Flammeovirga agarivorans: one gene and its partner. Each later gene encodes a partner of the first gene's protein in a complex. Links are inferred from orthologs where the notes say so. Each region holds a gene or a part of one and is shown on either strand. Other genes may lie near its edges. The genes, in order: secY and secA.

The links.
Region 2: the proteins of secY (region 1) and secA are in contact, whole or in part, in a crystal structure (PDB 3DIN), measured with the Thermotoga maritima proteins. The link is inferred for Flammeovirga agarivorans from one-to-one orthologs. Residues at the interface, in WP_004081795.1 of Thermotoga maritima: Glu108, Gly109, Glu110, Glu111, Ala236, Glu237, Arg238, Arg239, Ile240, Thr241, Ile242, Gln243, Tyr244, Ala245, Arg246, Arg247, Val248, Thr249, Gly250, Arg251, Arg252, Val253, Tyr254, Gly256, Ala257, Ser258, Thr259, Tyr260, Leu261, Pro262; in WP_004082002.1 of Thermotoga maritima: Glu261, Ala262, Arg263, Lys300, Ala301, Arg302, Thr303, Ile304, Ile305, Leu323, Tyr324, Asp325, Pro326, Val329, Ser330, Tyr333, Ile336, Lys340, Phe345, Val349, Glu363, Phe364, Tyr374, Ser375, Gly376, Gly377, Glu393, Ile395, Thr482, Ser483.

Annotation. Positions count from the first base shown.
Region 1 is NZ_JABAIL010000001.1:107,855-114,336, reverse strand. What follows is about bases 1-2,926. They hold secY (preprotein translocase subunit SecY), read right to left. Parts: upstream 2,162-2,926; coding sequence 839-2,161; downstream 1-838. Other genes in these bases: rpsE (30S ribosomal protein S5), read right to left, coding at 2,877-2,926; rpmD (50S ribosomal protein L30), read right to left, coding at 2,678-2,857; rplO (50S ribosomal protein L15), read right to left, coding at 2,168-2,617; map (type I methionyl aminopeptidase), read right to left, coding at 66-839; infA (translation initiation factor IF-1), read right to left, coding at 1-49. Outside these bases: more of rpsE, read right to left, coding at 2,927-3,392; rplR (50S ribosomal protein L18), read right to left, coding at 3,406-3,759; rplF (50S ribosomal protein L6), read right to left, coding at 3,765-4,319; rpsH (30S ribosomal protein S8), read right to left, coding at 4,409-4,807; rpsN (30S ribosomal protein S14), read right to left, coding at 4,865-5,134; rplE (50S ribosomal protein L5), read right to left, coding at 5,150-5,698; rplX (50S ribosomal protein L24), read right to left, coding at 5,698-6,021; rplN (50S ribosomal protein L14), read right to left, coding at 6,027-6,395; rpsQ (30S ribosomal protein S17), read right to left, coding at 6,469-6,482. UniProt on the Escherichia coli protein: The central subunit of the protein translocation channel SecYEG. Consists of two halves formed by TMs 1-5 and 6-10.
Region 2 is NZ_JABAIL010000005.1:278,036-285,475, reverse strand. The notes cover bases 1,889-5,772. They hold secA (preprotein translocase subunit SecA), read right to left. Parts: upstream 5,467-5,772; coding sequence 2,089-5,466; downstream 1,889-2,088. Other genes in these bases: HGP29_RS17275 (FKBP-type peptidyl-prolyl cis-trans isomerase), read right to left, coding at 5,689-5,772; HGP29_RS17285 (SPOR domain-containing protein), read right to left, coding at 1,889-1,917. Also shown: HGP29_RS17295 (efflux RND transporter periplasmic adaptor subunit), read right to left, coding at 1-95; HGP29_RS17290 (SDR family oxidoreductase), read left to right, coding at 396-1,274; more of HGP29_RS17285, read right to left, coding at 1,330-1,888; more of HGP29_RS17275, read right to left, coding at 5,773-6,243; HGP29_RS17270 (FKBP-type peptidyl-prolyl cis-trans isomerase), read right to left, coding at 6,266-7,405. UniProt on the Escherichia coli protein: Required for protein export, interacts with the SecYEG preprotein conducting channel.

The DNA of each region.
Region 1 (6,482 bases):
GGGCCTCTACGATCGTACCGTCTTGGGTAATGTTTGATTGTTTTGGCATTTGATATAGTTTTTAATTAAAATGGATATACCTCCTCGATGTACTTGAACGTTGTCAACACTTCAGTCTGACCATTTACGATCGCGACTGTGTGTTCATAATGAGCAGAAGGTTGACGATCTCTCGTACGAATTGTCCAACCATCTCTGTCTTGAGTAATAGCTCTCGTCCCCATGTTAATCATAGGTTCAATGGCAATCACCAATCCATCTTTGATTTTTAATCCTCTACCTCTTTTCCCGTAATTAGGTACTTCTGGCTTTTCATGAAGGTTTTTACCTAAACCATGACCAACCAGTTCTCTAACTACGCCATACCCATGCATCTCAGCATGTTGCTGAACTGCAAAACTTACGTCACCAATTCTATTATTGACTTTACAAGCATCAATACCTTTTTGAAGTGATTCCTTTGTCACCTTTAATAGTTTCATTGTATCAGGCGCTACGTTACCCACAGGGTAAGTGTATGCACTATCAGAATGAAAACCATTTAAGAAAACGCCACAATCGATAGAGATTACATCTCCATCTTTTAATTCATAATCAGTAGGAATACCGTGTACAATAACATCATTCAGTGACATACAAAGGGTATTGGGAAACCCATTATAGTTCAAGAATGAGGGATGAGCCCCATTGTCCATGATAAAATCATGTGCGATTTTATCAATTGCTTTTAGACTCACCCCTTCTTTTGTATTCTTTGCGATTTCACCATGTGTACGGCCGAGCAAGTCGGCACTGATACGCATTAGTTCAATCTCCTCTTCTGTTTTATAGTATACCATTAGACTGTTGCCACGTTTTGGCGTCCTTTGATATTTCCAGACTTCATCATCGAGTCATAGTTTTGCATTAGCAAGTACGACTCAATTTGCTGAAGAGTATCTAAGATAACACCCACCATAATGATTAGTGAAGTACCACCATAGAATCTAGAGAAACCAGTACTAACACCCAACATGCTCGCGAAAGCAGGAAGGATTGCTACAACAGCTAAATAAATAGCTGAAGGAAGTGTGATTCTATCTAGAATCCAGCTAATAAAATTAGAAGTCTCTTCACCTGGTTTAACGTTTGGTACAAAAGCATTATTTCTCTTCAAATCTTCTGACATTTGATCAGGATTAATCGTGATCGCCGTGTAGAAGTAAGTGAAAAGAAGAATTAATGTTGCAAATGTTAAATTATAAGCAAAAGAAGTGTAATCAGAGAAATTCTGCATTACCCATCTTGCTGTATCACTTTCATCTGCCCAAACGCCTGCAATCAATGAAGGAAGGAACATCAATGATTGTGCAAAGATGATAGGCATCACATTCGCTGCATTCACTTTTAAAGGAATGTACGAACGTTGACCTGTAGCAAGCGTACGCTTCTTACCACCAGCACCAACCACTTGACGAGCATATTGCACAGGTACTTTACGTACAGCAGCGTTCAATAGAACTACTCCCATAATGATAAAGAACAACGCAATCAATTCAACTACAAGAAGAATTGACATACCTTGAGTTTCAAACTCTTGGTAAATCGCTGTTGGGAATCCCGAAATAATACCGATCATGATCAGCATTGAGATACCATTACCTATTCCTTTCTCAGTGATTTTTTCACCAAGCCACATACAGAAAATTGTACCCGCAGTTAGAATAATCATTGCTGCTGGGTAGAATAATGACTGCTTGATGACGATTGCCTCGTTAGGGATTGTTGAATATAAATATCCAGAACCCTGCGCGAGTGTAATCACGATCGTCAAAACACGCGTTATTTGGTTAATACGCTTACGGCCCGATTCACCTTCTTTCTGCATACGCTGAAAGTAAGGAACCGCCATACCTAACAATTGGATCACGATGGATGCCGAAATGTAAGGCATGATACCTAGAGCAAAGATTGATGCACGCGTAAATGCTCCTCCTAAGAAGATATTTAACATGCCCAAAAGTCCACCTGACGAATCAGATAAAGCTGATGGATCTACTCCAGGAAGGACGATATACGACCCCAATCTGAAAATCGCAAGGAAACCCAAAGTGTAGATAATTCTATCTTTGAGTTCCTCGATTGAAAAAATGTTCTTCAGTGTCTTGACAAACTTATTCATAGCTTCTTACAATGTAATCGCTTTTCCGCCTGCTTTTTCGATTGCCTCTTTAGCAGATGCAGAGAAAGCGTTCGCCGAAATCTCTACTGTTGCAGTTAGCTCACCATTACCAAGAACTTTAACTTTACCGTTCTTAGAAATAACGCCTAACTCCACGAATGTCTCTAATGCGAAAGTAGTAATCCCTTTCTCGTCAGCGATCTTTTGGATCTTTTCCAAGTTAATTGGAGTATACTCAACTCTAAAAGGAGATTTGAAGCCGAATTTAGGCACGCGGCGTTGTAATGGCATTTGACCTCCTTCGAAGCCAAACTTCTGGCTGTAACCAGAACGTGACTTAGCACCTTTGTGACCACGTGTTGACGTACCACCTCGGCCTGAGCCTTGTCCACGACCTACGCGCTTATTTTGGCGAACTTTACCACCTTTCGCAGGACTTAGTGTATGCAGTTTCATGACTGTTTCCTAATTAATACCTTTTAAAGTACTAATGCCTAATGCAAAAGTACAAAGAATTTACAACTCTTCAACGCTGATTAGGTGATCAACTGCCTTAACCATGCCAAGGATCTGTGGATTTGCTTCTTTTTCCACAGTTTTGTTGATTTTACCTAAGCCAAGCGCCTTAATTGTGCGCTTTTGTCTTTCAGGACGACCGATCAACGATCTAACCTGAGTAATACGGATCTTTGCCATAACAGTTTAGATAATTTGATTAGCCGTTAAAAACTTTGCTTAATTTCACTCCGCGTTGCTCAGCTACCATACGTGGGTCACGCATTTTTAGTAGTGCATCGAAAGTTGCTTTAACCACGTTGTGTGGGTTAGAAGAACCTTGCGATTTAGCTAATACGTCATGAACACCTGCTGATTCTAATACTGCACGCATCGCACCACCTGCGATAACACCAGTACCAGCAGAAGCAGGTTTAATAAGCACGCGTCCGCCGCCGAATTTACCTTTTTGAGGGTGAGGAACAGTACCTTTAAGTACTGGCACCTTCATTAAGTTTTTCTTAGCGTCGTCGATGCCCTTAGTGATTGCGTCAGTTACCTCGTTGGCTTTACCCAAACCATAACCTGCAACACCATCACCGTTACCTACAACTACGATAGCAGAAAAGCTGAAGCGTCTACCGCCTTTTACTACTTTAGCAACACGCTTAATAGCAACAACTTTTTCTGTTAGCTCTAGATCAGCCGATTTTACTTTTGTTACGTTTTGTTTCATCTCTGACAACTCTTTAGAATTTCAAACCACCTTCTCTAGCACCTTCTGCTAACGCTTTCACTTTACCGTGGTAAAGGTAACCGTTACGGTCAAAAATAACCGTTGAAATACCAGCAGCAGTAGCTTTCTCAGCAACCTTCTTTCCTACTTCTGATGCCAATGCAACGTTAGATGCTTTGCTTTCAGCATTGATCTCACGTGAGTTAGTGGCAACAAGAGTACGGCCAGATTGGTCGTCGATCAACTGCGCATAGATTGCAGTATTACTTTTATATACAGAGAGTCTAGGGCGTTCAGCTGTACCTGAAATTTTCTTACGAATACCCCTTTTGATTCTCAGTCTTCTCAGATCTTTCTTAGTGGCCATACTTGTTATTTTTTACCAGCAGCTTTACCTGCTTTTCTTCTAATCTCTTCACCAACATACTTCACACCTTTACCTTTGTATGGTTCTGGCTTTCTGAATGAGCGAATTTTAGCTGCAACTTGTCCAACTAACTGTTTGTCTACGCCTTCAACGTGAACAATAGGAGCTTTACCTTTTGCAGTTTCAGCACTCACCTTGATTTCCGCTGGAACTTGGAAAAGAATTCTGTGTGAATAACCAAGATCAAGGTCTAATAATTGACCTTGTACCGATGCTTTAAAACCAACACCAATCAACTCTAGTGATTTTTTGTATCCTTCAGATACACCAACCACCATGTTTTGAGTTAAGGCTCTATAAAGACCGTGCAATGAGCGGTGGTCTTTATGATCTGAAGGACGTACGAAACGAACTTCTGAACCTTCAACTTCGATACTGATGTCTTTGTTGACTTCCTGTTGCAATTCACCTTTAGGTCCTTTTACAACTAAAACGTTGTCGTTAACTTTTACGTCAACTCCTGAAGGGATAGCAACTGGTTTTTTACCAATTCTTGACATGGTTTCTTTAATTAAGGCTTAAGGCACTCACAGTAACTCGTACCGGAAGCGGTCAGCCATTATGTTAAAAGTATTTTTACTAATTCTTATTAGTATACGTAGCAAAGTACTTCGCCACCGACATTCAATTCACGTGCTTCTTTGTCAGTCATCACACCTTTCGAAGTTGAAAGGATTGCGATACCTAAACCATTTAATACACGTGGCATGTTCTTAGCATTAGCATACTTACGAAGACCTGGACGTGATACACGCTCTAAGTCGACAACCGCAGGTTGCTTAGTTACTGGGTGGTATTTCAAAGCGATTTTGATTACACCTTGAGTATTAACACCATCCTCGAACTTGTAGCCTTGAACGAAGCCTTTCTCATGCAGTACCTTAGTCATTTGCTTCTTGATGTTTGAAGCAGGAACTTCTACGATACGCTTATTAGCGCTAATCGCGTTTCTAAGTCTTGTAAGGTAGTCTGCTATAGGATCTGTCATTGCCATTGCTTGCAAATATTTTTACAGCACTCTGTGCCGTAGGTTCCTAAATTAAAATTACCAGCTCGATTTTGTAACGCCAGGGATCTTACCTGCAGATGCCATTTCACGGAAAGTAACACGTGAAATACCAAACTTACGCATGTAACCTTTTGGACGTCCAGTTAACTTACAACGGTTATGTAAACGAACCGGTGAAGAGTTCTTAGGAAGAGCATCAAGACCTTCCCAGTCACCTGCTTCTTTTAACGCCTTGCGCTTTGCTGCAAATTTTGCAACAAGTCTTTCGCGCTTACGCTCTCTTGCTTTTATCGCTTCTCTAGCCATAGTTTCTCGTGTTTACTATTTTTTCTTAAAAGGCATTCCGAATAACTTCAGAAGCTCGTAAGCTTCCTCGTCAGTATTAGCAGAAGTAGTGAACGTAATGTCCATACCTGTCACTTTCTTTACTTGATCAATTTTGATCTCAGGGAAAATGATCTGCTCTTTTACACCTAAAGTATAGTTACCACGACCATCCAATTTATCTTTGATGCCTTGGAAGTCACGCTCACGAGGAATAGCAATTGCGATTAAACGCTCTAAGAATTGATACATTCTGTCACCTCTTAATGTTACACGAGCGCCGATTGGCATATCCTCACGTAATTTGAAGTTTGAGATTGATTTCTTAGACATTGTCGGAACTGCTTTCTGACCAGCAATAGTAGATAATTCTTCTACTGCGATGTCTACAAGTTTTTTGTCTGCAACTGCCTCACCAACACCTCTGTTGATAACGATTTTTTCCAATCTTGGAACTTGCATTACAGACTTGTAGTTGAAACGTTCCTTTAATGCAGAAACGATTTCATCTTGGTATTTGTCCTTTAATCTTGTCGCTGTAGCCATTAGTCGATAAATTTTCCAGTGTTCTTAGAATATCTTTTCAACTTACCGTTTTCGTCAAGCTTACGACCTACGCGAGTAGCATTACCCGTTTCAGGGTCGATCAACTTAATGTTAGAAACGTGAATTGGTGCTTCCATTTTGTTTACACCACCTTCTGGCTTTTCAGCAGTAGGTTTGATGTGTTTGGTTACCATATTCACACCTTCAACGATGGCACGCTCCTTCTCACGGTCAACTTTTAGGACAACTCCCTCTTGGCCCTTGTGGTTACCAGAGATGATTGTTACCTTGTCGCCTTTTTTGATATGGAATTTTCTATTCATAACTCTTAGAGTACCTCAGGTGCTAACGAAACGATTTTCATAAATTGCTTCTCACGAAGCTCTCTTGCGACTGGTCCGAAGATACGAGTACCTCTTGGCTCGTCTTGCGCGTTTAATAAAACTGCCGCATTGTCTTCGAAACGAATGTAAGAACCGTCCTTTCTACGAACTTCTTTTTTTGTTCTTACAACAACCGCTCTAGATACAGTCCCTTTCTTAACGTTTGAAGAAGGGATAGCTGATTTCACAGAAACGACAATTTTATCGCCTACAGAAGCATAACGCTTTTTAGTACCGCCTAAAACGCGAATACAAAGCACTTCTTTTGCTCCTGAGTTATCTGCTACTGACAGTCTTGATTCCTGTTGTATCATTCTCCTATCCTCTTAAGGATTCTTTACTTGGTGATTGTAAAATTTTAATTTTTTTGATGGTTAGAATAAGGAATTACTTCGCTTTTT
Region 2 (7,440 bases), on another replicon or contig:
TTTTCAGCAGTTTTTTCTGGCAATGCACTCACTGCGAATACTGCGATAATTATCACAAGAGGACTTAGGATTAGGTATATATATTTGCTTTTCATCGTTTTGATAAGTTTATGAATGATGACGATGACACAAACATCCTGATTCTATACCTCTATATAAATTAAAGGGTGACGAAGCCTGAAAAATCAAGGATGAACCTTGAATATTAGAGATGAACCGAAAACCAAATTTGAGATTATTAGTTAGTAGAAAATGAATTAGTATAAGCTTCGTTAATGAAAAAGTATTTTATACACTTATTTTTTATCATTTTCTATGTATTCAAATTGAATACTCATTATATTAGTTTGCAATTACAGTCACCTTACAAATTAGAGTAATAACCGACCATTAACATGTATAATAAACCAATGCTAAGAGACAATGCCCTAGAAGGGAATCATTTTGTAGTTACTGGAGGTGCTACAGGTCTTGGCAAATCAATGACTAAATATTTTCTTGAACTCGGAGCTAACGTGACCATCTGTAGTAGAAAAGAAGATAAACTTTTAGCTGCAGCAGATGAATTGGAGGAACAAACTGGAAAACGTCCATTTTACGTGGTTTGTGATGTCAGAAAATACGATCAAGTAGAAAATGTGATCAAAGAGGCTACAGCAAAACATGGTAAAATTACGGGCTTATTAAACAACGCCGCAGGAAACTTTATCAGTCCAACTGAAAGATTAAGTCATAAAGCATTTGACACTATTGTGGACATCGTTCTAAAAGGTTCCTATTATTTCACCTTAGCTATGGGCAAACATTGGATTGCTAATGGTATAAAAGGTGTTATGCTAAATATAGTGACCACTTATGCCTCTACTGGTTCTGGATATGTTGTTCCTTCGGCAAGTGCTAAAGCAGGAGTATTAGCGATGACAAGATCATTAGCGGTCGAATGGGCTAAATATGGGATCCGTTCCAATGCTATCGCACCTGGCCCTTTCCCTACAAAAGGAGCATGGGATAGACTATTCCCTGAAAACCTTCGCGCACAATTTGACGAAGCCGGAAAAGTTCCTATAGGCCGTGTTGGGGAACATCAAGAGTTAGCCAACCTTGCTGCTTATTTAATGTCAGATTTCTCCGCATATATGAACGGTGAAGTAGTAACAATCGATGGAGGCGAATGGCTTAAAGGTGCTGGAGAGTTTAACCACCTCGATGCAATACCATCACCTCTTTGGGATGATATCGCAAAAGCAATTAAGACAAATACAAAAGCAAAATAAAAAAAGGCCATTCTACTAAATATAGAATGGCCTTTTTCATTAACGATAAAAGTGATTATTCTCCACTTTCATCTGTTTCTGAAACACCAAATTCAGCGGCTTCTTTTGCTGAAGACGCTTCTTTAATTCTTCTTGATACCTCATTTACATCCATCTTCTCTTGTAAGACAAATGCTTGTCTGTATTTTTTCTTGATCTTAGTATGCTCACCATACGCTGTTAAACGATCAAAGTAATATCCTGCTCTAACTTTATAATTTGGTTGGTCATATACCAGATCAACTTCGTAGTTACCAAATCTTTCTTTTAGGTTATAAACCACACCTTCGGCTCTAGCTCTATCGCTACCAGAGTAAACTAAAATTCTATATACAGAAATACCACCAAGATCTCTAGAAGATAGATCTGCTAAGATTTGGTCTACTTTATCATTGTCATAGTTTTCCGGAATACCATTACCTGCTGTTACTTCTTCCTCTACTTCAGAAGGTTTAGTCATATCTTCTTGATCAGGTTGAGGCATATATGCAGATAAATCTGTATCAATTAGGTCTACGGATGCTTTTGTAGTGGTCTGTGAAGGCTTACAAGCAAAAGTGCCAAAGAAAAGTCCTATTAATGTAAATCGTAAGAGTAACTTCATAAAAATATTTATCCTTAATTATGATGTTTTCAAAGTTAATGAATTAATCTCAGTAAGAAATAAAGATAATCACAATATGATACGATCTCTTTGATTTTTTCACAAAAAGAAAAAGGGTATCTCTGAAATCATCAGAAATACCCTCAAATGTATTTTTAGTGATGCATATAATTATCCTTCTAGGATCACACAAGCACCATTAGTAATATCATTTTCAACAGACTTGTACTTAACACCTTCTTTTACAGTACCATCTTGATATTTCACAGTCACTCTATCATTTCTTTGATATGTTTTGTCACTGTGACGAGGCTTAACCACCTCTACAGGAGCCTTTGGAGCTTCTGGAATATCAGCACTTTGTGGAGCTGAATCATTGCCTAATGCCGAACCTGCTTCAGCTTTAGAAGCTGTTACTTTTGGTTCCGGTCTTTTTGGCATTGGAGGAGGTGCAGGCATTGGAGGTTGCTCTTGTACTGGAATACGAGCTTTCGATAAGAAACCAATGATCTCATCGTTCACTTCTGCTACAAATGACTTGAACAATTCAAACGATTCGAATTTGTAGATCAATAATGGATCTTTTTGTTCGTGAACCGCATTTTGAACTTGTTGTTTCAACTCATCCATTTCGCGTAAGTGCTCTTTCCATAAATGGTCAATAACTGCAAGTGTTGCATTTTGAGCCAATACAGATGCTACTTCCTCTCCATCATTTTCTAAAGCTTTATCAAGATTTACGTTGATTTGGAACATTCTATGACCATCTGTAAATGGCATAACAATGTTTTCAACAACACCACCTTTCTCAGCTTTCACCTTTTCGAAAATAGGTTTTGCTTGAGTCCAAATAGCTTCATTTTTCGCCTTGTAATGCGTTAAAGCTTCTTTGTATAACTCTTGTGTAAGGTGTGCCTCATTTAACTGATGGAAGCCTTCTTCTTTTATCGCTGTTGATACACCTAAGATTTTCAATGCATCTAACTTGAAACCTTCGTAGTTACCTACATGAGTTTCTGAAATATTAGAAGCTACATCAAAGAATGTATTCATGATATCTACTTGTAGACGCTCACCTGATAAGGCATTACGACGACGACGATAGATTACCTCTCTTTGGTAGTTCATAACGTCATCATACTCAAGAAGACGCTTACGAATAGCAAAGTTATTTTCTTCTACTTTACGTTGTGCTCTTTCGATAGACTTTGTAATCATTGAGTGCTGAATTACTTCACCCTCTTCTAATCCTAATCTATCCATTACTGCTGCGATACGGTCTGAACCGAATAAACGCATCAAGTTATCTTCTAATGAAACGAAGAATTGAGACGATCCTGGATCACCTTGACGACCAGAACGACCTCTTAACTGACGGTCTACACGACGAGATTCATGACGAGATGTACCAATAATTGCTAAACCACCAGCTTCTTTTACTTCTACTGGCAACTTAATATCGGTACCACGACCAGCCATGTTGGTTGCAATAGTTACTGCACCTTTCTGACCAGCTAAAGCAACTACTTCTGCTTCTCTACCATGCTGTTTCGCGTTTAGTACTTGGTGATTGATACCTCTAAGCTTCAACATACGGCTCATTAACTCTGAGTTTTCTACTGAAGTAGTACCTACCAATACAGGACGCCCTTGATCTACTAATCGTTTACATTCTTCTGCAACTGCATTGAATTTCTCACGAACAGTTTTGTAAACAAAATCCTCACGGTCATCTCTAACTATTGGACGGTGTGTAGGAACTTGAATTACATCTAATTCATAGATCTCCCAGAACTCCCCAGCTTCTGTAATTGCTGTACCCGTCATACCAGTTAATTTATGGTACATACGGAAGTAGTTCTGAAGCGTTACTGTTGCATAAGTTTGTGTAGCATCTTCGATCTTTACGTTTTCTTTCGCTTCTAATGCTTGGTGTAAGCCATCAGAGTAACGACGTCCTTCCATTACACGACCAGTCTGCTCATCCACAATCTTCACTTTATTATCCACTAAGATGTAATCTACATCCTTCTCGAATAGAGTGTAAGCTTTTAATAATTGCTTCATTAAGTGGATACGCTGAGATTTAGTATCGAACTCAGCAATTAAAGCATCTTTAGCTTCAATTTTTTGCTCATCCGTCATCTCAGGATCATTTTCGATTTTACCAATACCTGTAGCAAGGTCAGGTAAAACGAAAAAGTCAGGTGAGTTATGTCCTGTTACCGTTTTAATACCGTTTTCAGTTAACTCAACGCTGTTATTCTTTTCTTCGATTACAAACAATAATGGCTCATCAGCTTCAGGCATACGGCGGTTATTATCCTGCATGTATTCACCTTCTACTTTTTGCAATAATTGCTTCATTCCTTCCTCACCTAAGAATTTGATCAAAGGTTTATATTTAGGAAGTGATCTATGTACTCTTAGTAATTGAAGTCCACCTTCGACTTTATCACCAGATTTAATTAATTTCTTTGCCTCGTTCAGCATCTTCTGAGCCATCTTACGTTGCTCATCAACCAATACTTGAACTTTAGGACGTAATTCACCAAACTCTTCTTGTTGATCTCCTTTTGGTACTGGACCAGAAATAATCAATGGTGTACGAGCATCATCAATCAATACTGAGTCAACCTCATCAATCATAGCAAAGTGATGTTCTCTTTGTACAAGATCATTCTTATCTCTTGCCATGTTATCTCTTAGGTAATCAAAACCGAATTCGTTGTTTGTACCGTAAGTGATATCTGCTCTATAAGCTTCTCTACGAGAATCTGAGTTGGGTTGGTGCTTGTCGATACAATCTACAGACAGGCCGTGGAACTGGAATAATGGAGCATTCCATTCAGAGTCACGCTTTGCTAAGTAGTCGTTTACTGTTACAACATGTACACCTCTTTTTGCTAAAGCATTTAAGTAAGCTGGCAATGTACCTACAAGAGTTTTACCCTCACCAGTCATCATCTCACCTACCTTACCTTGGTGTAAGAAAATACCGCCTAATAATTGTACATCGTAGTGGATCATATTCCATTCTACTTCACTACCAGCAGCTAGCCACTTGTTTGCCCAAGTTGCTTGATCTCCTTCAATAGTTACATTACCATATTTAGCCGCCATTTCGCGGTCATAATCTGTAGCAGTAACTACTAATTGTCTATTTTCTGTATATCTTCTACCTGTTTCTTTTGTAACAGCAAAAGCCTGAGGAAGAATATCCATTAGAATCTCTTCTAATTTCTCGTTACGATCCTTCTTCAGTTTATCAATTTCTTTAAACGTTTTGTCTTTGAACGCAAGGTCTAATTTATGATCATTTTCAACAGCATCTTTCAATTCTTGAATTTGATCATCAATGCCTTTTAAACCATTTTCAATGTAATCAATAAAGTATGCAGTTTTACCTCTTAACTCATCGTCTGAAATACTTTTGAGTTTCTGATATTCTGCGTCTATTTTAGCTAAATAGGGTCTAATTTCTTTTAGGTCTCTTTCGGACTTTGTTCCAAATACCTTTGAAAATAATTTGGTTATTGAACCTAACATATATTGTTTTTAAATGATGTTTGATCTTTCTATGAATAGATTATCTATCGACAGTAAATCTGCCCAGATAATCTGAACAAATTTAGTTTTTTTCAACGACTTTCAATAGATACTAGTTAGAAGTTATACGTTATTATTCACATTTTTTTTTTGGAATAAAAAAAACCGTAGAAAAAATTAAATTTTTCTACGGTTTTCATCATTTGAAGGTCTTGAACACCACTATTGCTCGTCGGTGGTCCAAAGACTATCAATTTGAATATTGAATACTAAAGATGAATTTGGTGGGATCGACGGAGGGTTTCCAGTCGCTCCATATCCATATTTAGATGGAATTACAACTCTTGCAATTTCATGTTCATGCATTTCGAACAATGCAATATTCCAACCTTCGATCACAGACGTTTTTCCCAATACTAGTTCAAATGGATCTTCTAATAATACATTACTATCAAAAGGAACAGCTTCAGGCCCCATTACCCAACCAGTATAAGTAATGTGCATTGAATCACCATAACTGATTTTACGGTCTGTGTCTATCGGCTGACCATTTGTTGTACCTGTCGTTGTCATGTAAACACCGAACTTGTAATATTGCTCAATATCAGCTTCTGTATCAGCTACAAAAACACTATCTGCAATAATGTATTGTTGAATTAAATAATCCTCTGCAGCATCAGGGTCTATTTCTTCCAATACCTCACTACTTTGAGTACATGAAAAAACTGAGAACACTGCTACTAGCAGCCATAAAAAGTGTCGAATGCGGATATGCATAGTATGAACTGTATAAATTATTTTATTGTTCGTCTTTCTTGATTTCCATTGTAAATACTAATGTTTTGAATGGACGAATTGTCTTGAACAAATCAAAAGTATTTGGATTATCACCTGTTTCCCAATAAGCAACATGAGAAGGCATCACAAAGATAGCTTTTTCTCCAACTTTCATTGATCTTAAAGCTTTATACCAACCATTAATTACTTGAGTAGAGGCATTTTTTTCTGATGCATCTTGGCTGTTTGAGTAAACTACTACTTGTAAAGCATCTGGCATAGAGCCATCCTTTTCGGTAATGTTATCATCAAACACTAAAGTTGCTTTAGCTCGTTCTGAATTAGATCCTAAGTTCGCAAACTTACCTTCATAACGTACTTTTACAGTATCACCAACAGCAATTAAATCGCCTTCCCCTTCAGTGATTGTATGTTTTACAATGTAATCGTTTAAGATAAGATCTTGACCTTCTCCATAGAAATCTGTTGCCACAACAGAAGTACTATCCATCAAGCCTTGTTCAGCACTTACAAAACCATCAATTGAATCTGCAGCATATTGTAATGCTAATGCTTTCTCATATTCTGCTTGAGATCTAGCATCTCTTACATCAACAATTTTTAAGTTTTCTGCAGTAACAATGTCATTGAACTCTAATCCAATACCACTTGATGCAGTACCACCAAAAGCTAAGTAAGAAGGAATATATACTCTCTCTGCCACAGGACCTCTTTGCATGTTGATTAATGCATCTAGGTAACCTAAACAGATTGCTCCTCTACGAACAGCAAAAGTATATAATGAATCTTTTAAAAATACTTGAGTCACTAACTCATCAGGATTACTACCAATTTGTTCGTTATCAATTAGAGATTGATCGAACTTTCGAAGATCCAATGTGCTTTGGATGATTCTAACATCATTTTCTTCAGGTTCACCTGGAAGAGGTGTGATCACATCTGGAGGAGTAATATACACTCCGTAACCTTGCCCTAAAGTTGATGTTTTGTAATAATCAATGTTGTTGCTATTTAGGTAAGTTTCTAGCGTTTCAGTGTCTTGAGCTACGTAATCCACAATATCGTCATGCATACAACCTGAAAGGCCTAATGCAAGCCCTAATGACGCAACCCATTTGAAAAATTTGTAAGTATTGTTCATAAGATAAGTAGGTTTAATTTAATTAGATTTACGCG